DNA from 2 places in the Pseudoalteromonas sp. NJ631 genome. Region 2 is predicted to be linked to the other one. Evidence: predicted binding sites of a transcription regulator. Region 2 holds the regulator's gene; the other holds the start of a gene.
What was found. The regulator MetJ, encoded in region 2, represses methionine synthesis genes. The targets are predictions, from matches to a motif close to TAGACGTCTAGACGTCTA.
Positions count from the first base shown of each region.

Region 1: the regulator MetJ is predicted to act here: its motif matches at 8,492-8,509, upstream of A587_RS0119665 (homoserine O-succinyltransferase).

Region 1 covers NZ_AKXJ01000015.1:73,925-89,091, reverse strand. The annotation lists gene hrpB (ATP-dependent helicase HrpB) at 1-737, opposite strand, end outside; gene A587_RS0119685 (GGDEF domain-containing protein) at 814-2,682, opposite strand; gene A587_RS0119680 (hypothetical protein) at 2,682-3,566, opposite strand; gene metH (methionine synthase) at 3,777-6,404, opposite strand; gene A587_RS0119670 (homocysteine S-methyltransferase family protein) at 6,414-7,493, opposite strand; gene A587_RS0119665 (homoserine O-succinyltransferase) at 7,483-8,430, opposite strand; gene A587_RS0119660 (DMT family transporter) at 8,608-9,498, shown strand; gene A587_RS0119655 (Ig-like domain-containing protein) at 9,544-10,275, opposite strand; gene A587_RS0119650 (tetratricopeptide repeat protein) at 10,526-12,136, shown strand; gene A587_RS0119645 (hypothetical protein) at 12,182-12,652, opposite strand; gene A587_RS0119640 (hypothetical protein) at 13,021-14,622, shown strand; gene A587_RS0119635 (hypothetical protein) at 14,673-15,167, shown strand, end outside.
Region 2 covers NZ_AKXJ01000003.1:416,090-431,256, reverse strand. The annotation lists gene hslU (HslU--HslV peptidase ATPase subunit) at 1-1,214, opposite strand, end outside; gene hslV (ATP-dependent protease subunit HslV) at 1,226-1,744, opposite strand; gene A587_RS0108705 (SPOR domain-containing protein) at 1,815-2,345, opposite strand; gene priA (primosomal protein N') at 2,359-4,530, opposite strand; gene rpmE (50S ribosomal protein L31) at 4,745-4,960, shown strand; gene A587_RS0108695 (malic enzyme-like NAD(P)-binding protein) at 5,733-6,974, shown strand; gene metJ (met regulon transcriptional regulator MetJ) at 7,099-7,419, opposite strand; gene metB (cystathionine gamma-synthase) at 7,764-8,984, shown strand; gene metL (bifunctional aspartate kinase/homoserine dehydrogenase II) at 8,989-11,337, shown strand; gene A587_RS0108675 (penicillin-binding protein 1A) at 11,399-13,855, opposite strand; gene A587_RS0108670 (pilus assembly protein PilM) at 13,985-15,064, shown strand; gene A587_RS0108665 (PilN domain-containing protein) at 15,052-15,167, shown strand, end outside.

The sequences.
Region 1 (15,167 bases), on a different contig from region 2:
CCGTACAAAGGCAGAAGCTCAACATTACTTTGTTCAAGCACTTGGCACGCCTGAATGCAGCGCTGAATATCAGCCTGCCCGGGGAGAAATACCAATACATCGCCATCGCTTTGTAGAGTGAAAGCATGGCGCAGCGCACTTAACACATGATCTGCCAAGTAACGACTCGCTTTACCGACATATTCAATTTCAACTGGATAAGTTTTACCAGGGCAAGATAACCTTGGTGCGCCATCCAAATAATTCGATAAAAGCTCGGTGTCTATCGTTGCAGACATCACCAGTAATTTGAGATCGTCGCGATATGCTTGTTGCACTTCAAACGCCAGCATTAAAGCTAAATCCGCATGAATCGAACGCTCATGGAATTCATCGAAGATAATAAGCGCAACATCACTGAGTTCAGGATCCGCTTGAAGACGGCGAGTCAATACGCCTTCGGTGACGATTTCCAAGCGGGTGTTGGATGAAACACGTTGCTCGTTTCGAATTTGATAGCCGACTCGCTCACCGACCGATTCTCCCAGCTGTTTGGCCAAGTAGGTCGCAATAGATTTTGCTGCCACACGACGTGGCTCAAGCATAATGATTTTTTTACCGGAAAAAATATCAGCTTGCAGTAAACGCAGCGGCACTAAGGTCGACTTACCTGCGCCGGGTTCGGCCTGTAATACCAAACGGTTATCATTGGTTAAAGTGGAAATGATCTCGGGGATGAAGGCTTCAATCGGCAGCAAAACTATAACGCTTTATTATTCTATCTTGTTCAAGATGATACACCTAAACTGGATGTCTCCAAACAACCGAATTCGCTTATCGGGTATTACAAGCATAAATAAGATCGGATAAATTTGACCACGTTTTTAATTTGCCCGCTTGTAAATATGAGCGTAGGTTTTGCACCACGTGCTCTGCCGGACTTTGCATTTCCTCGCTTCCGGTATGGACTCCAACCCAAGCGTTACGATGAGATTCTTTCGCAAGATATAAACCACCGTCGGCTAACTCCAACACATGCTCCCAGCTAAGCTTATCTGGTTGTGTTGGATCAAACGGGAATGGAGCAAAACCAATTGAACAAGTACAGTTGATAGTTTGATCGTTCACCACAAATGGATAGCTCTCCACTTGGCGACGGATCCGCTCTGTCACTTCGTGCGCAGCCGCTCTGTCCATATCTGGCATCACCAGCAAAAACTCTTCCCCACCCCAGCGCACTAGAATATCTGACTCTCGAGTGCATTGCTTAAGGATTTCAGCAAAGTCTTGCAACACGATATCTCCTGCGGCATGACCAAATCTGTCATTGATACTTTTAAAGTGATCGATATCGACAATCACAAAAATTAAATCGGCATTCTGTTGTGTTTGCGGAATTTGCCACTTTTGCCTGTACACTTCAATGGTGCCATCAATCACGCTAAAAAAATGATGCCGATTACTCAGTCCAGTCAAGCTATCGGTGAAACTAAGGGTTTGCAACCGCTTGTTTCGCTCCGCTAATTCCTCGGTCCGCTGCGCAACCTGACTCTCTAACAGCTTGGTGTAACGGCGATTTTGCCAGCGCCAATAAAAAACCAGCACTAAAGTAAACACCAGCAAGGCTATCAATAACCAACGTTGCTGGCTTAATCTTGCGTTTTCTATCTGTTGCTGATGCGCCATAATTTGCTTTGCCTGCTGAGCATTGTCTCGCTCAAGCTCATTAAGCGCCTGCTTTTGTTGCGCGAGAGAATACTGCGCTTCTAGCTTAAGAAGCTTGTTATTACGCTTTTGCAAATTCAGTGACTGCTCGGTAACGGCATAGCGTTTTAAATAACGATGCGCTTGCTGATAGTCTCCAAGCTGGGCATAAGCTGAGGCCAGTATCCATTGCAACTGAGATTGAAAAAGTAAAAAACGTGTGCCGAGTGTATCTCTCAGCCCAGCCTGAGCTAAATCAATTGAAGTTGCAAAATCACCACTTTGTAAAGCCACTCTGGCACGCTGCACCGCTGCCATAATCCGCATTCTTTGGTTTTGAACCAAATAATGCGCATTGTCTAACTCATCTAGAATTTGTTTAGCTGGTAAATATTCACCCAGCTGTAAATAAGCCCAAGAGCGTGTGAGCTTTAATTGCGCGAGTGTCTCCTGCCGAATACCTGAAATCTCTGGCACGAAAGAAGACTTAAGCGCTAAACGATAAGCCCCCCTATCCATATTCAAGCGCGACTGCCATAAGCTGATATCGGCTTTTATCTGGGCATTATCATCAATTTGCTCAGCCAGTACTGACGCTTTATCTAAATAGCGCTGCGCTAACTCATAACTCTCTAAGTCAATATCAAGGTGAGCGATGGCAAGATAGGTGTTTGCCTTTAAAAATGTATTGTTATCGGCTTCGGCCAACTGCAACGCTTGTTGGTGCAAGTCGAGACCATCTTCAAAATCACCAAAATGCTGAACTATACTACCTTCTAACAGCAATGCTTTGATTTGCAGCGGCTTATTACCTTGCGTACGCGCTTGCTCTCGCAGCGCTCTAATGTCCGGTAATAAAGACAAGTCGTAATCTTGTTCAGCCGAGATTTGTAGCGCATTTAAATTGCGCTGTATTTGTTCCGATGATTCGTAAGCAAAACCACAAAATGTAATTAGAGAACTCACCAATATGCAAAGCGATACCAAAGCTGGCTGCATTAGTCTCCTCCCACCAGCATTTCAGCGTTAGCTACCTGCCAATTCGCCACTTTTTTATTGATAAAACCGGATTCTGTCAACGCCCGTTTAATCACGCCTCGTCGTTTAAGTATTTTTAACCCACGATTGAGTGCCGCAAATATTTGCACGCCTTCAGGATGGTTTTTACTGACGACAAAATGTCGAGAGTCTGGCAAGACAACCTTAATATTTTCGATTGGGACATATTCTTTACCTTCAAAATTTAAAGTTAAAGAATCACTCACGCTAAAATTAATCAACATAGTGTCGACGACATCGCTTTCTACCATTGCCAACATGGTTTCCCACGGGCCAATAAAGCTCACCATGTGTAAATCTGTATTCATCAGTGCACGCCAATCCACTTCCCATTGTGGGTTAGACACCACGTTCAACTGCCGAAGCTGTGAAAGCGGCGTTTGTTGCAGTGCGACATTACGCTTGGTGACGTAAAGCCCAGCTTCGTAATCTCCAACTTCAACAATCGGATCTGAGATAAATAATGAGCCGCGATAGTCCACGATATTTTCGTGCCAAACACTGCGAGCAAGGATTAAACTTTCCCCAGCGATCAGATCAGAAAACTCTAGAATATTTACCGAAGGTTTTGGATTAAATACGACTTTACGTGTTTCACCGCCGAGAAACAGGGCCTGCTGTAGTAGCACCATTTCGATGATTTCAATATGAGAACCTTTGGTGGTAGGAAAGAAAGAATCAACGTCTAAGACGTCACGACCAGCAAGAAAGTGCTCATAACGCTGACTGAAATTTTCGCTACTGATAATATCAACAACCAGCTGATTGCTCCCCCAACAGAGATTGGAAATAAAAAGGAATGAAAACAGCCATTTCATCTTCATTGTTGAGTAAAGCCTTATTATTAACAGTTATTCAATTCAGTATACTTGAATTTAGCGCGCCCTGTTAACTACTAAACAACATATTCTAATGAATTTGGATTTGAAATTTATCAGCCCGCAAATAAGCGTTAAAACTCAAAAAGTGAAAGCAACAAAAAGTCTAGCTCAACTTCGTCTTAGATTAAGTTAAGCTAGACTTCAATTCAGCTATTACGCGGTTTCATATCCTAAATTAGGACCAAGCCAACGCTCCGCTTCTTCTAGCGGCATAGCTTGACGCGCTGCATAGTCTTCTACTTGATCTCTTTGAATACTCGCAACGGCAAAGTACTTAGAATCTGGATGCGAGAAATACCAACCCGACACCGCTGCTCCCGGCCACATGGCGTATGAGCTAGTCAGCTTCATACCGATACGGTTTTCGACATCTAACAACTGCCAAATTTTTTGTTTCTCGGTGTGTTCAGGGCACGCAGGATACCCTGGCGCTGGACGGATCCCTTGATAATTTTCACGGATAAGTTCTTCGTTACTCAGCACTTCATCCGCTGCAAATCCCCAGTGCACTTTACGCACTTGCTCATGTAAGTATTCAGCAAATGCCTCGGCTAAGCGATCTGCGACCGCTTTAATCATGATCTTGTTGTAGTCATCTTGCTTGGCATCAAATGCATCTGCTAAGTCATCTTCTTCAAGACCACCAGTGACGGCAAATGCACCGAAATAATCAGGTGTGCCTTTAGGTGCAATATAATCCGACAAACAATAGTTAGGAAAGTCGGTTTTTTCGGTTTGCTGACGCAGCTGACATGACGTAACTAGGACTTCACTGCGAGACTCATCGGTATAAATTTCAATATCATCACCCACGCGGTTAGCAGGGAACAACCCAATCACACCCAGTGGCTGCAAAGTACCCTCTTGTTCTAACTGATCTAACATGGCATTGGCATCATGAAACAGTTTTTGCGCCTCTTCACCAACCACTTCGTCTTGTAAAATACGTGGATATTTACCGGCCAATGACCAAGTCATAAAAAATGGTGTCCAGTCGATATAATCGCGTAGTGTTTTAATGCTCACGTCTTTAAACTCGGTGATCCCCAGCTTATTTGGCACCGGTGGCGTGTAGCTTTGCCAATCAAGTTTTACCGCATTATCGCGAGCACGCGCCAAGGTAACCGGTTTTGAACGTGGCTTTTTGCGCGCCTGCTGCTCCCGTACTTTGACGTATTCGTCCGCGGTTTTTGCTAAAAACTCTGGCTTTTGGGTTTTACTTAGCAGGCTAGATACCACACCAACCGCACGACTGGCGTTATTGACGTAAATCACACCTTTGTCGTACTGAGGTTCAATTTTAACCGCCGTATGCGCTTTCGATGTGGTTGCACCACCAATGAGTAGAGGAATATCAAAGCCGCGACGCGTCATTTCTTTCGCAACATGCACCATTTCATCAAGGGAAGGCGTAATAAGACCAGACAGACCAATGACATCAGCGTTTTCGTCAATGGCCGTTTGCAGAATTTTCTCTGCCGGCACCATCACCCCCAAGTCCACGACTTCGTAGTTATTACATTGCAGTACCACGCCCACGATGTTTTTGCCAATGTCGTGTACATCGCCCTTAACCGTGGCCATGATCACTTTACCGTTACTTGAGCCTTCTTCTTTTTCGGCCTCAATGTAAGGGTCAAGATAGGCAACCGCGCGCTTCATCACTCGAGCAGATTTCACCACTTGAGGCAGGAACATTTTGCCCGCGCCAAACAAGTCGCCAACCACATTCATGCCATCCATCAGTGGCCCTTCAATCACTTGAATTGGCTTATCAAACTGTTGCCGACAAGCCTCGGTATCCTCGTCGATAAACTCGGTGATCCCTTTAACTAAGGCGTGCTCCAAGCGTTTTTCAACTGGCCAAGAACGCCACTCTAAATCTTCCTGCTTTTCGGCTTGTGCCATGCCCGAGTATTTAGGTGCGATCTCAACCAATCGCTCGCCAGCACCGGCGTCGGTATTGAGGATCACATCCTCAACGGCATCACGGAGCTCTTTTGGAATATCGTCATACACGGCTAGCTGACCCGCATTGACGATCCCCATATCCATGCCCGCTTTAATCGCATGATAAAGAAACACAGAGTGGATCGCTTCACGCACTGGGTTATTACCACGAAAAGAAAAAGAAACGTTCGATACGCCCCCTGACACTTTACAGTGCGGCAGGTTTTGTTTAATTCTGCGCGTGCCTTCGATAAATTCTACGGCATAGTTATCATGTTCTTCGATACCCGTAGCGACCGCGAAAATATTGGGGTCAAAAATAATGTCTTCTGGCGGAAACCCAAGCTCGTCAACCAAGATTTTGTAAGAACGCTGACAGATCGCAAACTTTCGTTCTGCGGTTTCCGCTTGACCAACTTCATCAAATGCCATCACCACCACAGCAGCACCAAAGCGCTTGATGATTTTGGCTTGGTGGATAAATGGTGCCTCCCCCTCTTTTAAGGAGATTGAGTTTACAATAGCTTTACCTTGAATACATTTCAGGCCCGCTTCAATGACTTCCCATTTAGACGAGTCAACCATGATAGGGACTTTAGAAATATCCGGCTCTGACGCTATCAGATTAAGAAACTTCACCATCGCAGCTTTTGAGTCCAACATAGCTTCATCCATGTTGATATCAATCACTTGCGCACCGCTTTCAACCTGCTCTCTGGCAACATCCAGCGCGGTTTCGTAATCTTCTTCTAAAATTAAGCGCTTAAATTTTGCCGATCCCGTTACATTGGTACGTTCACCGACATTGGTAAATACTGCTGTTTGTGTCATGGTGAATTCCTAATTTAAGTTACAGGCTTCAAGACCTGCCAAACGCATCCGCACTTCGATGTCAGGCAAGCTGCGCGGCTGAGTTCGTGCAAGTCCTCTCGCGAAGGCGCGAATATGTTCAGGCGTGGTGCCACAGCAGCCGCCAACAATATTGATAAACCCTTCGTTACCCCAATCAATAATCTCTTTTGCCATATCGTCGGCTTCTAGGTCGTATTCACCAAACTCGTTAGGAAGCCCTGCGTTTGGATGCACAGAGGTAAAGGTCTCACAAACCCGTGACAGCTCTTCTACATATTGTCTTAATAAGTCTGGGCCTAGCGCGCAGTTGAGGCCGATAGAGATTGGCTTAATATGGCGAATGGAGTTATAAAACGCCTCGGTGGTTTGCCCTGACAGCGTGCGACCGGAAGCGTCGGTGATAGTGCCCGAGATCATAACAGGCAGAGTGACACCCGCTTGCTCGAACGCTTCTTCTACACCGTAAGAGGCGGCTTTGGCATTGAGCGTATCAAAAATAGTTTCAATCAAAATAAGGTGAGCACCGCCCTCGATAAGAGCAAGCGTTGATTCGACATAAGCTGCAACCAACTTGTCAAAAGTGATATTGCGAAAGCCTGGGTCGTTTACATCTGGAGAAATCGAACAAGTTTTTGACGTTGGACCAAGCACACCTGCCACATAGCGAGGCTTGCTAGGATCTTTGGCGGTAAATTCATCACACACTGCACGTGCAAGCTTCGCCGATTCAAGATTAATCTCTCGGCTTAGGCTTGCCATGTCATAATCTTCCATCGAGATGGTGGTAGCATTAAAAGTATTGGTTTCAATGATATCCGCGCCAGCAGCTAGATAATCGCGATGGATCTGTTTGATTATCTCAGGCTGCGTCAAACTTAGCAGATCGTTGTTGCCTTTGATAAGGACATGCCAATCTTTAAAGCGCTCACCGCGATAGTCTTGCTCTTCTAATTTGTGCTTTTGGATCATGGTTCCCATTGCACCATCTAAGATCAGAATACGTTGCTGCATCGCTTGCTTAAGCTGCTCTGCTATTTGCTCACCGTTTACGGCTACATTATTCGGCATAATTGTTAGTCCTTACATCTTGGCTAACTAAGTTAATATCATAAGGTGTGGTTTGGTAAACATAGTAGTTTAACCAATTTGAGAATAACAAGAATGCATGACTTTGCCATGTCTTAGATGGACGTTTGTTGGTGTCATTCTCAGGAAAATAGTTCTCAGGCTGCGGTGCGTTGGCCATTTTTTCACAATCGCGAAGATATTCTTTTTGTAGCGTATCGGCGTCGTATTCAGGATGACCGGTGATATATACTTGGCTACCTGAGTGATTTTTAATTAAGTAAGCGCCCACTTTTTCAGAGCCCGCTAATACTACTAGGTCTTTACACGCGTTAATTTTATCGATGTCGATGTGGCCATAGCGCGAGTGTGGCACCAAAAACTCATCATCAAAACCACGAGTGAGCGCCCCGTGGTCAAAGTAGCAGTGGTGTTTAAATACGCCGCAAAGTTTGTCATTTTTGAGCGCTCGCTTTAACCCATAATGGTGATACAAACCGGCATGTGCGGCCCAACAGGAGAACAGGGTTGAAGTAACATGGTGCTCAGCCCAATCAAAAAACGCCTGTAATTCCTGCCAATACACCACATCGTCATATTCAAGATGTGCCAGCGGCGCACCTGTGACGATCAAAGCATCATAGTTTTGCTCTTTCACATCCGAAAAATAGCGGTAAAACATATCTAGGTGTTGCTCTGAGTTTTCAGAGCTGCGGTGGGTGTCTAGTCGCAACAAATCAACATTCACCTGCAAAGGGGTATTTGCCAGTAATCGGATAAATTGCACCTCAGTCTCCACCTTATTCGGCATCAAGTTTAATATCGCGAGCCGCATTGGGCGGATCTCTTGCGTTGATGCACGACTTTGTGGCATCACGAACACATTTTCATGACGCAATTGGGCAATGGCTGGGAGTTCGTCGGTGACGGTGATTGGCATGCGCTGCTCCAGACTAATCGAATGGCATTATTATGGACAAAAACTGGAAAATTTCAACCTCTAGATGTATGGACGTCTAAACATTTGTGATAATAATTTGATGCCTAACCTCTCACTGACTATTTCAATTTATGTATACTTGCCACCATATTAATAAACACATGAAACTTGATATTTATGATTGGTATTGGCGAAGCGGCAGCGATTGCGGCGGCTGGGGTATGGGCTGGCTCGACCATACTATATAAACGATTTAGCCATCACCTTAGTCCATTTGAGTTGAACGTTAGCAAAGGCGTCATCGCTTCTGCTTTGATGATCTTGTGTTTGATCATCGCAGGTGATGCTATGTACCCGACCTTACTCTCGAGCTGGGGCTGGCTGATAGCCAGTGGGGTACTGGGTATAGCGATTGGTGACAGCGCCTACTTTGCCGCACTTAGAAATATAGGTCCTGCTCGCACTTTGGTTATTGAAAGTCTTGCACCTGCCATCGCGGGGATCTTAAACATTGTACTTCTTGGTGTTTATCTCAGCGCATCCGCTTGGGTCGGCATTGCAGTGACGACTGTTGGCGTGATGCTAGCGATTAAGCCAAGTAGAAGCCAGCCAGTGCTAGACAAAAAACATTACCTTTTGGGAGTCTGCTTTGCACTCACGGCTGCCATTTGCCAAGCTGCGGGTATGGTACTTTCCAAAGGTGCGCTAAATAACGAAAGCATTAGTAGTTTGTGGGCGGCACTTATCCGCTTGGGATCCGGCACCCTATTTGTGGCCTTAATTGTTGTTTGTTTGCGATCACAAAGCCTGTTTAAAGCACTTACACTTAAACAAATTGACGGTAAAAACTGGTTATTCGTTGCAGTGTTTTTTGGCACCTTTATTGGGCTTTGGCTACAGTTGATATCCGTTAATCATACTGATCCCGCTATCGCACAAACCATCTTTGCAACGGCACCGCTCATGGTGATGACGATTGGACTACTGCGCAGAGAAGCGATTACTAAGTCTATGATGTTTGGAGGCCTAATTGCTTTGGCTGGGGTATTTTTATTGCTAAAAGGATAGCCAATATCACACTTAATATGTGTGCATATTGGCCTGGGTTTGGGGTTAATTTGCTACCGAAACAGAAACTGTCGCTGGCGCGCTTGTAATATCATAAAGGTTGTTACCCTTAATGCGATATTGGAACGAATCCTGGCCAATGAACCCTGCTTTTGGTGTGTAGGTAATGGAATAGTCACTGTTAACAGATACTGTACCGTTAGCTGGTGAGCTAAAAATCTCAACACCATAATAATATGGTATGCCACTATCGTTATCTTTAACGTACACATCAACAGATTGACCAGCAAAGGTTTGTGCCGAGTCATCACTCGGATACACATCGTAATTACCACCAAACGCTTGGTCTAAGCTAACTCTGATCTCTCCCCACTCCGATGTTTCTCCAGCAGGATTAACAATGCGAAAAGAAATCGTATCTATCTTTTGGTTACCGTTGTCTTCGCCTGAAAAATAAAGCACCTTACCCTTAAATTTAACCCAACGTCTGTCTAATGTGTTGTATGCAACCGCCTGACCGTATGTAGTGTAAGTTTTGTCATAAAAGCCAATTTGATCGTAGCTTTTGCTACTATCCAATTGAATACGCAAGTCACTATTTGGATAATTAGGATCAGTCACGTTGCCATCGGCAAAGATATTAAATTCCTCTTGAATGTTTAATCCAGCATTGTACTCGAATATGGCTTTATCAAGCTGAGGAGCGGCACTCACTAATGGTGCAAATAACGTGACACCGACGCTAAGTGACTTTAGCCACATTGTATTTAACTTCATTTTTATTTCCTTATGGATTGATTTCCAGCTTCTTCAGCTGGGCCTTAATTAGCAACAAGACCATACCAAAAACACATTAAACTAACAATATTAACAAATCGAGACTTGGTCGTACTGGCAAAATTAAACAACAGCAGCTAGACAGCAACAAAATACAAAAAATAGTCAACCTGAGATTTGTTAAAGGCAGACACGACTTTTTGTTACCACTATATTAATATGTAAAAACAATGTATCTAGACTAATATTTATGCCTTTGCTTTTAGCTTTACTGCTCGTTGTGTTACCGGCGCATGGTTCAGAATGCCCAAGTGCTAATAATGCTAACCTCACAAGCCAAATTTTGTCTTGTAAGCAACATCTTGAAACGCTTGAACCCAACGGTGCCCAAGCTTTTGATGCACACCTTGAGCTTGTTAGCTTGTATCGTCGAGTGGGTGACATAAAGCTCAGCAATCAAATACTGGATGAGTTGATAACATGGAAGTTAACCACACTCCAACGCTTTCAGGTGTTAAGACAAAGTGGTATTAATCGTTATCGCCAGCGCAATTATATTCAAGCGCTTAAGAGCTTCCACGAAGCGCAAACGCTTGCGGCTAAGTTGCAACAAAACGAACTCCTGGGTAAATCAGCAAACGATTTAGCTAATGCTTATCAGGCACTCGGAGATCTAGATACCGCCCTTACTTTATTTTTAGAAAGCTACCAAATAGCGAAAGCAACCAATGACCTGCAGAGGCAAGCGATCACGCTTAACAATTTAGGGAATGTGTCGAGGGATATTAATCAGTTAGATGATGCAATTCTCTCGTTTCGTCAAGCCCATGCGCTCCACCAGCAAGCTGGCGACCAAGTCAAAGCGAATCACACCTTGCTAAGCATCGCGGAGGTATTTTACAAAAAGCGCGACTACAACAAGGCAACTGAAATCATTGAAGATTTACTTCAACCTTTGACACAAAGCGGTGCCTATACTCAATTGTCTCGAGCCTATTTATTATTGGCCGAAATTGCCATTGCTCAAAATCATATCGCTCAGGCACAACAGCAACTTGCTTCATTCAAACGCACTCGGCAACTAATTCAACACGGTAAAGTTGATCAGCGAGCACTGCTTATTGAAGCCAAACTCAAGCAGCTTGAGGGCGATAACCTAACTGCACAAACGTTACTTAAACAGGGGCTTGAAGCACATAATCAACAACATAGTCAGCTTACCGAATTATTTTACATTGCCTTATTGCAGTCCCAACTACAAACACACGCTTATAAAGAAGCGGTAGAGACCGCACAGCGTTATAATGACATGCTTAAAAGTAGTCGTGTTCAAAGTGAAAACCTTTATCAATTTCGCCTTCAAAGCGCTAACGTCTTGGCCGCGCCTAAGTACCAAACAGAGACAAGTATTTTGTCTCATATATTCATTGGGCTTGTCGCTTTTTTAACGGGTGTGCTGGTTACTTACTGCGTTATTCGCTATACCGCCCGCACCGGCACTCATGGATTGCACAGTAAACATACGAGCATTGACGAACAAGCCGCAAGACTATTGATGGTTGAGGTGATGACGCTCACTTTGGCACTTTGGGAGCAAAATAGTGGCAAAACTCGTGTCGAATTAGCGGAAGAAAGCAAAGTATGGAAAGTGAATATCGATGATGGTCGCTTACGAGTGCGTACTCTTGAACGCTATCTTAATATCAAAACGCTGCCCAAAAAGCCGCGTATTCGAAATATTGTTACCACGGCACAATATGTACTCACTCAATGCCAAGAAGACGCTAATCTCGATACCGCGCCTCTTTGTGAAAAAGTTGCACAACTGGAACAAATCTTAGCGTGCTACAACGCTGCTTGATGTCTACAACAAAGGGGCTTTCGCCCCTTCTGGTATTAATAGTCCCTAGTTAACCGTCGCAGTCTCACATAAATAGCATGCTAAGGTCACGCCCATACCGGCCTCATACTCTTGGTGATGGCGGTCTCCTTTGAATTCAAAAGGTCCTTCGAAGCGTGGATACACTGTCATATCAGGCTTTAAGCTATTACTAAAGCCTTTCATATTTTGATGTAGAGATTGACACATTTTATTACCCATATCATAAGCAAGCCGCCAATCATCAAACTGGCCACAATCTAGTTGTGGTGTAATGCGACCAGAAATACTTTGCTTGGGACTTGTGCAAACATTACTTCCTTCACTGTGTAAATATTTAAAGGTCCCAGCGGTTAATGTCATTTTACCTAATAGGATCGTTTGCCTCTTTGGACATTTCGCCCCATCAGCAACTTCGATCTGCGCTATCATTTCTGGGCTATGGGCTTGTACAAAGCTCGCAATCAAAGTTGCTCCCAATACTATTACTCGTCTCATAACTGTCTCCTTATTGGTTATGACACCGTTATTAGATTGCGTATGTACTCACGTTGAGACTCCAATAACGGCGATAGCAAAATCCTGCCTCAAGCGAATATTGATTGCAGCAAAAGTTACGGGGCAATTGGGTAAATTCGGGTAAAAGTATATGCAAAACTTTGATATTTAAGTTTTTATTTATCACCATTTGATATCAAAACTTACCTAGCCTAATGCGTCCGCTTAATACCAAAGGTTTTACCCAAGTTGACCCTAACTGGCCCTACAACCTCCTATTCAATCGCTGAAAAAGTTTCCAACATCACAAGGCAAGTTAACAATGCATGAGGCATGTTGACTCAGCACAACGATGAAGGAATAGAAAAATGAAACAGAGAAATTTCCCCCCCAAATTAGTCAGCCTAGTTACCAGCACTTTGTTGCTGGGTAGTATTTCGCTACAAGCCGCAGAAGAATATGGAGAAATGGCACCCTCTCAAGTAAGCCCAGAAGCGTGGCAAGCCATTTCAAACTGGTCTCAAGACCGTGTTTCCTTGCTTGAATATATCTCCGACAACGACGAAGAATATGAATTAGACCGCTATGTCGATAGCTTGATCCGCGACTATCGAGATGGGGAGATGCTAAGCCAAGCAAAAGCATTAGATCAAAATGTATTATCAGCATGGGAAAATGCTTTTACCGAGCAAGCGCCTGAAGACAACTTTTTCTTTACTCGATATCTTATTCAATTTAAACCGACGGTATTCGAAAAATGGACACAACAGCAAAAAGTGCCAACTCTCAGCCAACATTTAGAGCTAAATGCACCACAGCTTTACAGCACTTGGCATAAGGAATACGCAGCTCCGAAACGTAAAGGGCTCTCGGTACTTGAATACGATAGGACGCTACCGTCAGATATTCTTGCCGAATTAAAAGAATTGCTGACTAAAAAACCCATCTTCGGGCCTAAGTCACAATGCTCATGTCAGATGGTGACCCCTTCAACCAGCACAGGCCAAGTGGTCACTAACTACCCATCAACCCAAACGCCTTGGAGCACATCCACCAGCGATGGTAGTGGTTTTTCAAAGCACCATGCTTATGTCAATACCTCAGCCTACGGCGCCTTCCACTCAGCTAAGGGCAAACGCTGGTCAAAAAATAAAGCGCTCAGTTTCGACAACACCTCAGCCCATAACTCGACAGAGTTCCACGTCAAAATGTTGTGTGCAGACACTGGGGGATTTGCATGTAATCAAAGCAATGCCTGTTCGGGCAATTTAGAAGTCAGAGGCACTTATTCAGCTCGCTACCACGTAACCGGGCAAGCTAAAAAAATCTGGTCAAAAGGGACCAACTCACATGCAACGGACGGCGCAAAATTTTCGGTCGATTTGCCAGGAGCTGCACCTGAAGTCATCTTGTTTAATAAAGCCGGTGGCGCAGCCATGGGATACAACACCACATGGAATTTAAACTCCACCATTGGAGTTGTCAAAGCCGCACTTGGCATTACTTCTGCAATCGTCAATGGCAACCCAGGCAGCTTACTTGATGGTCAATTGGCCGATGCGCTTATCACCAACTTGGCAGGCATGATCACGCGTTCAGGTAATCAAGCCAGTGTTACCACCACAATGCGCGCGCGCTTTGATTCGTCCGACGTCAGCCCTTTCTTGTTGCAACCCAATGAGGTGTATCACTTTACCCTTGATTCGAAAGGTCGGGTGCAAGCCAGAGGCTACGGTGGTTATTCGGACAGTCATTACGAATATGGTAGCTCAGGCGCGGTGATGTATGCGGCAAATCACTTTACCTGCGGCAGCAATGTCAATGCTCCAGCACCAACAGGGTTATGGTTCTATTCGTCACAATCCGGTCCTGATAGCGATGCATCGTTACGTAGCGACGTTGAAAACTGGCTCTCTGTACAGCTCAACAAACCCGTTAATGCAGGCCAACGTCAAGGCATCATTCACTAGGTTTTTGTTAAGGGTGGCTAAGCGCTGCCCTACTCCAATAAGGAAAGATTATGAATAAGTTCATCGCCACCACGCTTACCTGCTGGGCTTTGTCTTTGAGTGTTCATGCCTCAGCAGAGTCAGAGCACTACGATACATCAACCCTACCGCTCTTATTTCACGCAGGACAACAAGGTTATCAAGCCCTTTCACCTTGGTATTCTTTTCAATATCAGGACCAAAGGATCACCTTACAAACATGCGCAGAAGATGCCTGCAAACAAACGCTGCAATTTCCCCAGTTAGAGCAAACCGCACCATTCAATAGCGAGACGTATGAGCCCAGCTATCAAGGTGAAGCTGGAAACATGAAAAGGTTAGAGAGTTACTCTCAACTCCAGCTCGGTTATCTAAAAGAAAACAGACTCTATGCCAGCGGCAATCAACGGCGTTTACTGTTCACGTTACAACTCGCGTCGGGTAAAGCTGAGTTACCCTTTGTATTTAATGATAACTATGACGAATCTCTGACAAAAGATAAGTCATCCCTTACTCGAAGTTCCCCC
Region 2 (15,167 bases):
ATCTCTTCCATCAGCTTTTCCATCACAGTGTGAAGGCGGCGCGCACCGATGTTTTCAGTTTTCTCGTTGACCTGATATGCAGCTTCAGCCAGTTTGGTGATAGCGTCATCAGTAAAGTCGATAGTGACGTCTTCTGTTTTCAGTAGCGCTTGTTGCTGCTCTGTAAGAGATGCATTTGGCTCAGTTAGAATACGTTTGAAATCACCCGCAGTCAGTGCTTCTAGTTCAACGCGAATAGGTAAACGACCTTGTAGTTCAGGGATTAAATCCGACGGCTTGGCCATTTGGAACGCACCTGACGCGATAAATAAAATGTGGTCGGTTTTTACCATACCGTGTTTAGTATTAACGGTTGAACCTTCGATAAGTGGTAGTAAGTCGCGTTGTACACCTTCACGGCTAACATCTGGGCCAGAAGATTCACCACGCTTACAAATTTTATCGATTTCATCAATAAACACGATACCGTTTTGTTCAACTGACTCAATAGCTTGCTCTTTAAGCTCTTCTGGATTAACAAGCTTTGCAGCTTCTTCTTCAATCAATAGCTTAAGTGCTTCTTTAATTTTCAGCTTACGGTTCTTTTTCTTGTCACCCGACATGTTTTGGAACATGCTCTGTAGCTGGCTGGTCATTTCTTCCATACCAGGAGGTGACATGATCTCAACATGAGGCGCCGTTTCTGCGATGTCGATCTCAATTTCTTTGTCGTCTAACTGACCTTCACGTAGTTTCTTGCGAAATACTTGACGTGTTGACGAATTTTCATTTGGCTGAGACTCACCCCAAGCGTCTTTTGCTGGTGGCAAAAGTGCATCTAAAATACGCTCTTCGGCGGCTTCTTCTGCGCGGAATTTGAATTTCTTGGTTTGCTGTTCACGTGTTAGCTTAAAAGAAACTTCGACTAGATCACGGATGATGGTTTCAACTTCTTTACCAACATAACCCACTTCTGTGAACTTAGTCGCTTCGACTTTGATAAATGGCGCGTTAGCAAGCTTTGCTAAACGGCGAGCAATCTCAGTTTTACCCACACCCGTTGGACCGATCATCAAAATATTCTTTGGTGTAACTTCTGCACGCAGCTCTTCATCAAGCTGCATACGACGCCAACGGTTGCGCAGTGCAATCGCGACGGCTTTTTTGGCTTTGTCCTGACCGATAATGTGTTGATCAAGCTCGTGCACAATCTCTCTTGGAGTCATAGCTGTCATGGCGAATCCTATTACAATTCTTCGATAGTTTGGAAATTATTGGTAAATACGCAGATATCGCCAGCGATCTTCAGGCTCTTTTCCACGATTTCTTTCGCACTTAAGTCTGTATTTTCAAGTAGTGCGGTTGCAGCAGCCTGTGCGAAGTTACCACCACTGCCGATAGCAATAAGGTCATGCTCTGGCTGCACTACATCGCCATTACCTGTGATGATAAGCGAGGCGGTTTCGTCGGCTACCGCAAGTAGGGCTTCAAGCCTTCTTAATGCTCTGTCGGTACGCCAGTCTTTTGCCATTTCTACGGCTGCTTTAGTGAGATGGCCTTGGTGCATCTCAAGCTTTGCTTCAAAGCGTTCAAATAATGTAAATGCATCAGCTGTACCGCCAGCGAAACCAGCCAGTACTTTACCATTGTATAGACGACGTACTTTACGTGCGTTGCCTTTCATAACTGTGTTACCAAGCGAAACTTGGCCATCACCGCCGATAACCACTTTGTCATCGCGACGAACACTAACGATGGTAGTCATAGTAATCCTTATCTGGGCCTGTGCCCGTGTAACTCTAGATTAGTAGGAAATATGGGTGGACTTATAAAAATCAAGTCCAGCCCCAAATCCCGCAGCCAAATATCCCAACGCGTTGTAATTTGTTTTTATCGCTTTCTGCTAAACGCTTGGTATCGTAGGGGCCAAGACGGACACGATACCAGACACCGTTACTCCCTTCGGTACGACGGATCTCCGCGATTAATCCAGCAAACGCAACTTTGGCTTTCATGGCTTCGGCTTGGCTATGGGTTCTAAATGAACCACACTGCATTTGATAGGGACCTTTGCTCTCGATCTCTTTAACTTCGACCTTGATTTCATGATTTTTAATTTCTTCAATGAACTCAGGTGGGCGAGGTTTTGGTTTAATAACCTTTTGCTCGGCAACTGGGTGTGGGTTTTTGGCTTGCTCTACTTCTTTAGGATCGGCATTGGTTTTTATAAACCAAAGACCGTAGGCAAACCCTCCGATTAGTAGAAATGCAAAAATAGCAGCAATAACAGGAAATTTCGCCGATTTTTCTGGCTTGTCTTTCCCCTTGCCTTTAGGTTTCTTATTAATGTAATCGTGCTGTGCCATAGGTTATTTGATTTTAATAGCTATCCATTGGATCAACATCTATGCTCCAGCGTACTCGATTGGCAGACTCATGCGTAGCGATATAGCGCGCAAGTTGCGAAAGGTAGTCCCGCAGCACAGTGCGTTGTTGTGCGTGTATGTGTAATTGATATCTGAACTTTCCAGCTATTCGTTCAAGTGGTGCTGGAATTGGACCCAGCAATTGTATACCAGGATAGGGGGTAGCTGGAACCAAATCCGACAAAAAGCGCAATACTGTATTTATATTTGTTGCCTCGGCGCGGATGATAGCTAAGTGTGCGAAGGGGGGAAGCATTGCTTCTTCACGCTCTTGTAAGGCATATCGTGCAAAGTCGCCGTAGCCGTTATTGATTAAATCTTGCAATAATGGATGTTCTGGAAAATGGGTTTGCAATAACACGGTTCCCGCTTCACCGGCACGTCCGGCTCGTCCAGCAACTTGCGTAATGAGCTGTGCCATTTGCTCGGTTGCTCTAAAGTCACAAGAGTAAAGTCCTGAGTCCACATCCAAGATAATCACAAGGCTGACATCGGCAAAGTGGTGGCCCTTGGCAAGCATTTGAGTGCCGACCAGAATTCGCGCGCCACCTTGATTAATTTCTTCAAGGGCGCTTTCAAGGCTGCCCTTACGGCGCGTAGAATCTCGGTCAATGCGAGTAACGGGAATATCAGTGAAGCGTTCGCTTAAAAAGCCTTCGAGTTGTTCTGTACCAAGCCCTGTGGGCATGATTTGGGTGCTGCCGCAATCTGGACACTGTCTCGGTACAAAGTCCTGCTCACCGCAATGGTGACATACCAAGCGGTTCATATTTTTATGGTACGTGGCGCTGGTAGAGCAATGTTTACAGGTATTAAGCCATCCGCATTCGTGACACATCAATGTTGGTGCAAAACCCCGACGATTTAGAAACACCATAACCTGCTTACCGCGAGCGAGTGTTTTTTCCATCCAATGTAAACTCATCGGTGAAAACCCGCCTTGTTCTGGCTGACCTTTCATGTCTACAAGATGAAATTGGTTGTCGTGCTGGGTCTGCGCTCGTTTACTCAGTGTGACGAGTTGATATTTGTTGGTTATGGCTTTGTGTAATGTTTCTAATGCCGGTGTTGCTGTTCCCAAAAGTAAAGGGCAGTGTGCCTGATGCGCTCGAAATGCAGCGAGATCTCTGGCGTGATAGCGCAGACCTTCTTGCTGTTTAAACGAGTTATCATGCTCTTCGTCAACGATGATCATGCCGAGATTTTGAAAGGGCAAAAAAATGGCCGAGCGAGTACCGATAACCAAGGCGCTCAGGCCCTTTTCGGCTCGACGCCAAGTATGTAGGCGCTCGTTATCGGTTAGATTTGAGTGCCATAAATCAATAGGCAGGTTATGAAAGCGCTTTTTGAAGCGGTTGACTGTTTGCGGTGTGAGTCCAATTTCAGGCACTAAGATCAGTGCTTGTTTACCCGCTTTTATTATGTTTTCAAGGCTCTGTAAGTAGACTTCGGTTTTACCACTTCCCGTTACACCTTCGATTAAAAAGGTACGGTAACCGACTTGAGCATTGACGGCGCTGCAAATAGTCGCTTGTTGGTCGTTTAGGCGCGGCTTTTCGCCTAGCTGTAATTCGTTTTGCGACCAATCACTGTCATGCTCAATAGATTGTGAGATAAGCGCTTTTTCTTCCAATGCTTTAATTGTTTGGCTAGCAAATCCGAGTGCTTTGAGTTCGCTTAATTTTATTGCGCCACCTTCACATAATTGAGAAAGCAGTGCTTGTTGCTTTTTGGCTCGCAGTGTTGGTAGCTTTTGCCCTTTGTCCGTTAATCTGACGATAGGGATCTGAGTTTTGTCTGGGCTTCCACCATCTCTAAGTACCGCCGGTAGTGCTGTGAATAAGGTATCGCCAATTGGATGACAGTAATACTGAGAGACAAAGTGTAAGAAGCTAAGTTGTGCTTGATTAAAGACTGGGTGCTCGTCCAACACCTCAATAATTTGCTTGAGCTTATCTTTTGGTACATCGGTGTCGTCTTTTTTAGCAAGCGCAATTGCTGTGCAGCGACGGTTGGCGAAATTGACGGTGACTCTCATTCCTGCTTCAACTTGCATGGTTGGTGCTAGCAAATAGTCGAATGTTCGGTGCAGTGGCAGCTTTAAAGCTACTTCAAGAATGAGCATGTATTACAATTCCATAAAGTGAGCGCAGTGACGAAGTATATACCTAAGGTGGTACGAATTGAAAACGTACTCTGCGACGGCGATAAAAAACTCTGAAATATTGCTTGTAGATTGTTCAGTTAAGCACTAAAATACGCGTCCACATTTTTGTATAACTACGTATGGTGCCAGACTTCGGGTTTGGAGAGCGATACGGCCTTAACTAGAGGTTGCTATGAAAGAAGGTATTCACCCTAATTACGAGACGATCACTGCATCGTGCTCTTGCGGTAACAAGTTCGAAACTCGTTCAACGCTATGTAAAGATATTCACCTAGACGTATGTTCTGCATGTCACCCGTTCTACACTGGTAAGCAGAAGATCCTTGACACAGGTGGCCGTGTAGATCGCTTTAACAAGCGTTTCGGTGCACTTAGCAGCAAGAAGTAATCTTGTTGGTCTAGTCGAAAAAAGCACCTTAGGGTGCTTTTTTTGTGCCTGTTTGAAAATACCTTCCCGATTGATACATGCTATTCTGCATCAACAGACAAACCGTCAGTCATCACGCCTTCATTGTGTCTTTTATTCTTCTAAAATAGAAAACTTGCCAGTTTGGCAGCAAAACTTTACTGATCTCTTGGGTAGAGTAAAAACTCTATTTAGTAGATAAATACTGAACATTTACGAGCTTAAGTTGTGAAAATAATCAAAGCTCATATAGTAAATAGTATCAGCTATGAGCACTTTATATAAACTAAAGTCATTATTTTGCGACTAAATGCGGGTATCTTGACGTTAAAATTAGTTAAGTTTCAATTTTCTTATTGTTTTTATAGTTAGTGTACATCTGTGCTAATTTTCTACATTTTGTGCTGGTTTTAGCGTCTTGTTTTTTAAGTTTTAGTCACATTATTTGTGAAATATTTCTTAAAATTGAGCTTATCTTCTCGGAAAAGTATAGAAAATACCGTGCTAGTGGATAGACCTGATTTTACTTGAATAATGAGCAAAACTCGGTATTGTGTGAATACGGTCGATTAACTATATGTCCTATTGACATACCGCGACAGCAAAGCACAAACGCTTGTTGAGTGGTTAAATGTCGTCGCTCATATAGTTAATCGCACTGTGTGTTGCTGTAACCAGCATGATAGGTTGCCAACATTCAGAATGCGAACGTTTACCACACTCTCACATTAACTTCGTAGGAAAATATCGCGCCATGACAGATTTTCGTCAACAAGCTCTAGATTATCACGAGAAGCCCGTTCCAGGTAAAATCAGTGTTGAACTCACTAAACCTGCCGAGACCGTAAAAGACTTAGCACTTGCATATAGCCCAGGTGTTGCAGAGCCAGTACGTGAAATCGCGGCTGATCCGGCGAATGCATACCGTTACACGGGTAAAGGAAATATGGTTGCGGTGATCAGTAATGGTACGGCAATTCTTGGCTTGGGTAATTTAGGTCCTTTGGCGTCAAAGCCTGTTATGGAAGGTAAGGCGCTATTATTTAAGCGTTTTGCGGGTCTTGATTCAATCGATATCGAAGTTAAGCACAACACCACCGAAGACTTCATCAATACGGTGGCAAATATCGCAGACACATTTGGCGGTATTAACCTTGAAGATATTAAAGCGCCAGAGTGCTTTGAAATTGAGCGCGCGCTAATCGAACGTTGTGACGTTCCTGTATTCCATGATGATCAGCACGGCACCGCAATTGTAACCGCTGCGGGTATGCTGAATGCGTTGGAAATCCAAGGTAAAGATATTCATGATGCGATTATTGTGTGTCTTGGCGCGGGTGCAGCCGCTATCGCTTGTATGGAATTACTGATCAAGTGTGGTGCTCAACGAGAACACATCTATATGCTGGACAGAAAAGGCGTGATCCATACTCGTCGTGATGACCTAAATGAATATAAAGAGTTGTTTGCAAACAACACGGATAAGCGTACGTTACAAGACGTGATTGCGGATGCGGACGTATTTGTTGGTGTTTCTGGCCCAGACTTACTTTCTGCTGAAGATCTAAAGTTAATGGCTGACAAGCCAGTGGTATTCGCTTGTTCTAACCCAGACCCAGAGATCAGTCCTGAAGTTGCACACGGTGCACGTAATGATTTGATCATGGCGACTGGTCGCTCGGATTATCCAAACCAAGTAAATAACGTGTTGTGTTTCCCGTTTATCTTCCGTGGTGCGCTTGATGTACGTGCAACTGCTATCAATGACGAGATGAAGATTGCAGCAGTTGAAGCAATTAGAACGATTGCGAAAGAACCTGTGCCAGCTGAAGTGTTAAAAGCGGCTGATGTGGATAATCTTGAATTTGGTCCTGAGTATATTATTCCAAAACCAATGGATCCGCGTTTGTTACCTCGTATCGCAAAAGCAGTAGCGGTAGCTGCAATTGAATCAGGTGTAGCACAAATCGATATGCCAGCTGGATATATGGGATAATACCATTGGTATTATCCAAATAAAAAAGCCTCGATTGAGGCTTTCTCTGTGGACATACAGACACAAAAAAAGCCTCGATTGAGGCTTTTTTTGTGTCTGTATGTCCACAGAGAAAGAGTAGTTATCACTCTTCGTTTATTTCAGGGATCTCCAAACCGCGCTCTTCCATTATTTGTCTTACTTCTAACGGAATACGCTCTGGATTATCTTTTCTCAAGTCTTCATCGCTCGGCAGTGGCTGACCTGTGAAGGCATGTAGAAACGCCTCACATAAAAGCTCACTGTTCGTGGCATGACGTAAATTATTCACTTGGCGACGTGTACGCTCATCAGTTAGCACTTTGAGTACATTCAGAGGTATGCTCACCGTGATCTTTTTTACTTGCTCTGCTTTCTTACCGTGTTCTGCATATGGGTGAATATACTCACCGTTCCATTTTGCCATAATTGTGTACTTGCCTCAGTTACATCAATGCCAATATGACTGGGTTCTGGTCTACATTATTCACCAACCGCATGAATATAGGGATAACCTTACGAATTAAAGATAAATCCCAAACTCAAATAGATGAATAAACTAATCCGCTATAGCGAGATAGAAGAATCTCTGCCATAGTTTTCAATAACTCAGTCGTATTAGCAACGCCTAGAGTGGCGAAATTTTATCGGTTTAAAAAAGATAGTCAAATACTAGTTATTTAGCCATTTAGCAGTATAAATGTTTTGACTTCTAGTTTCTGTTGCTCTAACCTTTTAGACGTCTAAACATCCAACTATCTAGGTGACCTTATGAGTCAAGTTAACAAATCGACGATTGCAGTGCGTCACGGTATAGAAGCTGATAAAGCACATGGGGCAGTAGTGCCACCGCTTTACCTTTCTACCACCTATTCTTTTGCCGATTTTGATACCAAACGCGACTACGATTATGGCCGCAGTGGTAACTTTAATCGTGATGTGCTTGCACAGGCACTGACTGAACTTGAAGGTGGTGCTCGTGGCATTATTACCGCCACTGGCATGGCTGCTGTTCACCTAGTAACTCAGCTACTTAACCATGACGATACGCTGGTTATTCCACATGACTGTTACGGTGGTAGCTATCGCTTGTTTACATCGCTTGCTAAGCGTGGACTGCTCAAATTAGCCGTGTTGGATCTCACGCAACCTGAAAGTCTTGCACAGCTGCAGCAGATCAAACCTAAATTAGTTTGGATTGAAACACCAAGTAACCCAATATTAAGGCTAACGGATATAGAAGCTGTCGTAAATGCAGCACGCGCTGTGGGGGCTTTGGTCGCCGCCGACAATACCTTCTTGTCTCCTGCACTACAAAACCCCATTGCCTTTGGCGTAGACGTAGTCGTGCATTCAACTACTAAATATATCAATGGCCATTCTGATGTCGTGGGGGGCGCGGTGATCGCGCGTACGCAGGAGTTGGGTGATGAGTTAGCTTGGTGGGCGAATAATATCGGTATTACCGGCGCGCCTTTTGATAGTTATCTTACTTTACGTGGACTGCGCACCTTAAACGTGCGTTTACGCCAGCATCAAGAAAATGCCCAGCTGATTGCGGAGTATTTAGAAAAGTCCCCGTATGTTAGCCAAGTTTATTACCCAGGCCTTGAGTCGCATCCTCAACACGAACTTGCGAAAAAACAACAACTCGGTTTTGGTGGTATGGTGAGCTTTGATATCAAAGGCGATCTGCAAACTTCAGCGAAGTTTTTAACGTCTCTAACGCATTTTTCATTGGCAGAATCTTTAGGTGGGGTTGAGAGTCTTATTTGCCATCCAGCGACGATGACACACGCAGGTATGGATCCGCAAGCACGTTTAGAAGCGGGAGTGGGCGACACGTTAATTCGTATTTCTGTGGGCATTGAAGATGCACAGGATCTCATTGCAGATCTGGAATCGGGATTTGCATGTATTGATGAAAGTCAGGCGAGTGATGATGCTAAGTCATTCAAGTTAACGCCTGCACATACAGTAGCGTTGTGGTGAGTAAATGGCAAAAGTAGTACATAAGTTTGGTGGTTCGAGTTTAAGCTCGCCAGAGCGTTATCAGGCGGTTGCCAAGATAGTGTTAGAGCAATGTCAACTAGGTGACAGTGTTGTGGTTTCTGCTGCAGGAAAAACAACGAATACTCTAGTGAAGTTATGGCAAAGCTTTGAGCAGCAAGATGTTCGTGCATTCAACGATGTTTTATTACAAGTTGAAAATCATCAACGAGAATTAATTGATGCTCTGTTTGTAGGTGAACAACACAGTGTGTTACTCAAACAGCTCGTCAATGAGCTGCAGGCAATCGCTTTAGGGCGAGAAGAGCATCAACTTCACTACGCGAGTTTACTTGCACATGGAGAGCTATGGTCGGCTCGTATATTAGCAAACTACCTAAACTCTCAAGGTATTGAAGCCAAAGCTATCGACGCTCGTACGTTATTTGTACAACAGGATGGGGTGTTACTACACGCCCATAATAAAGAAGCGTGCTATCGCGCAATTGATGACCACGCTATCTATATCGTTACTGGTTTTATTGCCGCAAATGCACAAGGTGAAACGGTGACTTTAGGTCGAAATGGCAGTGACTATAGCGCAACTTTGTTGGCAAGTTATCTTGATGCGGCTCAAGTATCAATTTGGACGGATACAACTGGCGTATTCAGTACGGATCCACGTAAAGTCGCCAATGCTATAAAATACACTAAGGTATGTCGTGGCCAAGCTGAATTACTCGCACGATTAGGTAATCCGGTACTGCATGCAAAAACGCTGTCTCCACTTAAAGATACCGATATAAAACTACAAGTTCGTAGCAGCTTTGATGCCGATGCACTTGGCACTGAGATAGTAAAGGCAGGCTATAGCAAAGAGAAGCGCTTTATTACCACTTTTGGACAACTTGACCTGTTACGCGTTGAGCAGCTAAAAAGTGGTGAAGTGAAACAGCTAAGCCAGCTTATCCAGCATAGCATTCATCATTTTGTTAAAGGTGGAGAGGCACACTTATTGGTGCCATCTGAATTTAGCCATGTTGTGATCAAAGCGCTAGATTCACGAGCCAATATTATTGAGTCGCAAGTTCAAGGCTTTGCTATTGTTGCACCAAGTCAGGATGTTGCTGGGTTACATCAGCAAGCTCTGGAATTATTGGATGAACATGCGATTGTCACCCGTTTTGTGCTGCAAGAGCGTCATTACAGCTTAGTGTTAAGCGATCAAGCAATTGATAGCGACCTACTTGCCATATTGCACGAACGTTTGGTCAATAAAGGCAGAGAGCTTGCTGTGATTGTGGCTGGTGTTGGCAATGTGGGTGAAGTGTTTATCGAACAATGCAAAAACCAAGTCGCTAAGCTGAGTGAGCACTTTGACCTTAAGTTGGTTGGCTTACTGCGTTCTAAGCAAATGTTGTTCTGTCCAAGCGGGTTGAACTTAGCATCGTGGCAACAGCAATGGCAAAATGAGGCCATCGAATACAATGAAGCCGAGCTATTCACTCGTATTAAAGAGCTAGATTACGAGCATAAAGTGGTGGTCGATATTACTGCGAGCGAGCGTTTCAGTGAGTTGTATCCACAGTTTGTTGAACATGACTGCCATTTGATCAGCGCTAATAAATATGCCGGCACGGCACAACAAGGTTGGTACTCAATGCTGCGTCAGCAGTTGCAAGAGCGTAACCTGTTATGGCGTTACAACACCAGTGTTGGCGCAGGTCTTCCCATTAACTTTGCATTGGCTGATCTGCAAAATAGTGGCGATGAAGTGGTGAGAATTGAAGGTGTCTTTTCTGGCACTTTATCTTGGCTTTGTAGTCGCTATGATGGTTCTGAAGCATTTTCTGAGCTAGTGCTTGGGGCGCAAGAACTTGGTTTTACCGAGCCTGATCCGCGAGAAGACCTATCTGGCCGAGATATGCAGCGTAAGCTTTTGATCTTAGCACGAGAGTTAGGCATTGAACTTGAGCTTGACGATATTGAATTAGAGGCGTTAATGCCTGAGTCCTTGAGTGTGGGGTCATGGCAAACGTTTTTAGAAAATCGCCAGCAACTCGATGACTTTTATGCGACACACTATGCAAAGGCCACAGCGAATGACGCTGCGCTTCGCTATACTGGTGCGCTTGAAATTGCAAGCAATGGCAAAGTGTCTGCAAAAGTAGGCATTGCACAGGTACCAAACGGCTCGGCAATCGCGAATTTAACACCGGGTGATAATATTTTTGTGATCCACACTAAATGGTATGAACAAAACCCACTGGTGATCCAAGGCCCCGGAGCAGGCAAAGAAGTGACAGCCGCGGGAATACATTCCGATTTATTCTGGTTGACGCAAAATCTAAAATAACGCTATTAAGAAAATAGATATAATACAAAAATGCCGATACATCTGTATCGGCATTTCTATTTTAGAATAACTCTTCGTGAGTGGGTAGCGGGGCGGTATCGTCAAACGGTGTGCTGCTATCCGTATCTAATACGTATTTGGTTGGGGCCGTACCTTGTTCGAAATACTCAAACCGAGATGTGTAATCGTTCTTACGAGACAACAGCCCTGTCTTTAAATCAATCCGAGTTGAGATAAGTCCTGGAGGTGGCTCTATCGGGGCCAAAGGCTCATCTTTAAGTGCCTCACGCATAAAGTCTATCCAAGCAGGTTGTGCTGAAATCGCACCTGCTTCTGCGCCAACAAGTTGGTTATCACCAAGGTTAGCGTTGTAGGCCGCACGACCCAAGGATTTACTCGCATCGTCAAAGCCAACCCAAACTGTGGTGAGGACATTACGGTTAAAGCCCGTAAACCAAGTATCTACCGAGTCATTGGTGGTACCCGTTTTTCCAGCAAGATCACGACGTTTTAACCATTGACCACGCCAGCCTGTGCCGCTCCAGCCCGTGTCATGTTTCCAGCTACCGCCACCCCAGATTGCACTATGAAGTGCATCAGCAATCAGAAATGCGTTTTGCTCCGAAATCACTTGCGGTGCACAGCGCTCAGGTTGTTCTTCCAGCTGCTGTTCGTCGCAGACCAATAATGGCTCTGCCGAACCCAGCTCAGTGCCGAATGAGTCGGTAATTTTATCGATAAAGTACGGCTCAATCAGGTGACCGCCGTTGGCAAAAGTGGCCATGCCGCGCGCCATTTCAATAGGAGTCAGTGCAGCACTACCAAGCGCCAATGACTCACTGCGATTAATATCTGCGTCTTGAAAACCAAATTTAAGCAAGTGATCCGCAGCCTTATTTATGCCAACGCCTTTGATCAAACGAACAGATACCACGTTTTTCGATTGTGCAAGCGCTCGGCGAATACGAATTGGGCCGTTATACACTTCAGGGCTATTTTTTGGACGCCAAGCCACGCCAACGCTTCTGTCCCAATGATTAATCGGGGCATCATTAAGGATGGTGGCTAGGGTATAGCCATTTTCTAATGCGGATGAATAAATAAAGGGTTTGATGTTTGAACCCACTTGACGCTTAGCTTGGGTAGCACGATTGTATTGGCTAAGCTCAAAGCTATAGCCACCCACAATCGCCTTTACACGCCCATCCTGCGGATCGAGTGAGACAAGAGCACTGGATGCCTGCGGTAACTGACTTAACGTCCAGTCGCCGTCTTGTTTGCGGACAAACACTTGCATGCCCGGCGCGAGGATATCTGCGGTTGTTTTTGGTGGTAAGCTCTGACGCGTTTCACTGATGTATTGTCTAGCCCAACTTAAGCCTGACCATTCCAATGTAATTTGCTCACCGGTTTTTAAGAGCAGGTCGGCTGTTTTCTCTGCAATGTTTAGCACCACAGCCGCTTTTAAAGGCCCAATTTCATTGACCTTTTTAAGGCGAGTAATAATGTCTTCATGGCTGAGCGGCGATTCCGTCTCAGCATGCCAATAGGTTTCTTCTGCGCCTCTAAAGCCGTGACGCATATCGTAGGCATGTAAATTATCAACTAATGCATGCTGAGCAGCCTGTTGCATGTCAGATTCCACACTGGTGTAAACTTTCATGCCAGAGTTATAGGCTTTATCAGTACCGTAGCGTTCGACCATATAGGCGCGAACCATTTCAGAAATGTAAGGTGCATACAGCTCAATCTCGGCACCATGGAATTTAGCTGTGATGGGAGCTTGTGTCGCCTCATCATATTCTGCTCGGGTAATATACTTTTCAGCAAGCATTCGTCCGAGCACAACATTCCGGCGCAATTGCGCGCGCTCTGGGTTACGAATTGGATTTAATGCGGAGGGCGCTTTTGGCAGGCCTGCAATCATTGCCATTTCTGCTAACGTTAATTCTGATAGTGAGCGACCGTAGTAGACTTGTGCTGCTGCACCGATACCAAAGGCACGATTACCCAGTTCAATTTTGTTTAAGTAAAGCTCAAAAATTTCATCTTTCGTTAATAGCTGCTCAATATGCAACGCAATAAAGATTTCTTTCACTTTACGAATATAGGCTTTCTCTCTTGTTAAGAAAAAGTTTCTGGCAAGTTGCATGGTGAGCGTACTGGCTCCCTGCTTTTTTTGCCCTGTGGTGATAAGCACTAAAGCGGAGCGGATGATACCTATCGGGTCAATGCCGAAATGATCGTAAAAACGGTTATCTTCTGTCGCTAAGAATGCTTTGCGCATGGGGAGTGGAACATCCTGCAAACGTACAGGGATCCTGCGCTTTTCACCAAACTGATTGATGAGTTTTCCGTCTCGTGTAAAGACTTGCATGGGTGTTTGTAGTTGAACATCTTTCAAAACCTCTACACTTGGTATGTCAGATTTGACATAATAATAAAGACTGATAAGTGTCAACACGCCTAAAAGGGTACAAACAAAAACGAATTGTAAAAATCTTTTCAATAATTTCACGGAATTATCCCTAGTTAGACTCCCAATTACAGGTAGACACTGCTAGTATATCTTGATTAAAAAACGATTAATATTTTTGTGTGCTAAATTTTTATGGTACACAGTCTTAAAAGGAAACAGGCGCTTCACATGCTGAGCCAACTACTAAAAAAACAAGCACCTCTGATGATAGGGATCGATATCGGTTCCCATTGTGTCAAAGCGGTGTTGCTGTCGAAGACAAGTTCCAGCTACCGAGTAGAAGCCGTTGCGATTGAACCTATTCCGAAAGGAGCAGTAAATGAAAGGGCCATTCAAGACATTGAAGCGATCGGCAACGCGATAACTAAAATGAAGCGGCGCATTCCAAAGCTCACGCAATATGCAGCAGTTGCCGTATCCGGTCAGACCGTGATTACAAAAGTGATCTTTATGGATGTGTCATTAACTGATGCTGAACTTGAGTCCCAGATAGCTATTGAAGCAGATAGCCTGATCCCTTACCCGTTAGATGAAGTTAGTCTAGATTTTGAAAAAATTGGAGTAAACGAAGCCGATCCGTCAAAAATGAATGTGCTGCTCTCTGCGGCTCGTACCGAAAGCGTGCAAGCACGGGTAGGCGCATTGGAAGAAGCTGGTTTCAAAGCGAAAGTTGTTGATGTAGAAAACTACGCACTAAGTAGAGCTATGGACGTCATTTACCCTGAACTGCCAAATGATGCCTTTGATAAAATCGTAGCAATGATAGATATTGGCGCTGTGCTTACGTTGATAAGCGTTATTCAATCTGGGAAAACGATTTATACCCGTGACCAAGTGTTTGGTGGTGAGCAATATACCAACAGTATTGTTGCTTATTACAACAAAACCTACGATGAGGCAGAACTGGCAAAAACAACGGGGGATTTACCGCCAAACTATACCTTTGAAGTCTTGGCTCCTTTTCAAACTTCTATGCTGCAGCAAATTCGTCGAGCAGTGCAAATGTTTATGACGACTAGTGGTAAAGATCATATTGACTACATCGTGTTGACGGGTGGAACAGCTTTGGTACATGGCTTAGATAAACTGCTTATTGATGAGCTTGGGATCCACACAATAGTGGCAGACCCGTTTACAGACATGGAGATTGCACCAAAAGTAGATAGGCATGTGCTGCAAAAGCATAAAGCGCAGTTCGCCTTAGCGACAGGCTTAGCACTAAGGAGCTTCTCATCATGCCACATATAAATTTGCTACCTTGGCGCGAGCAGCAAAGGCAAGCGTCGCAACAAATCTTTTTGACTATCATTGCGGTGATCATCGCGGCTTGTCTGTTGTTAATGTACTTGCT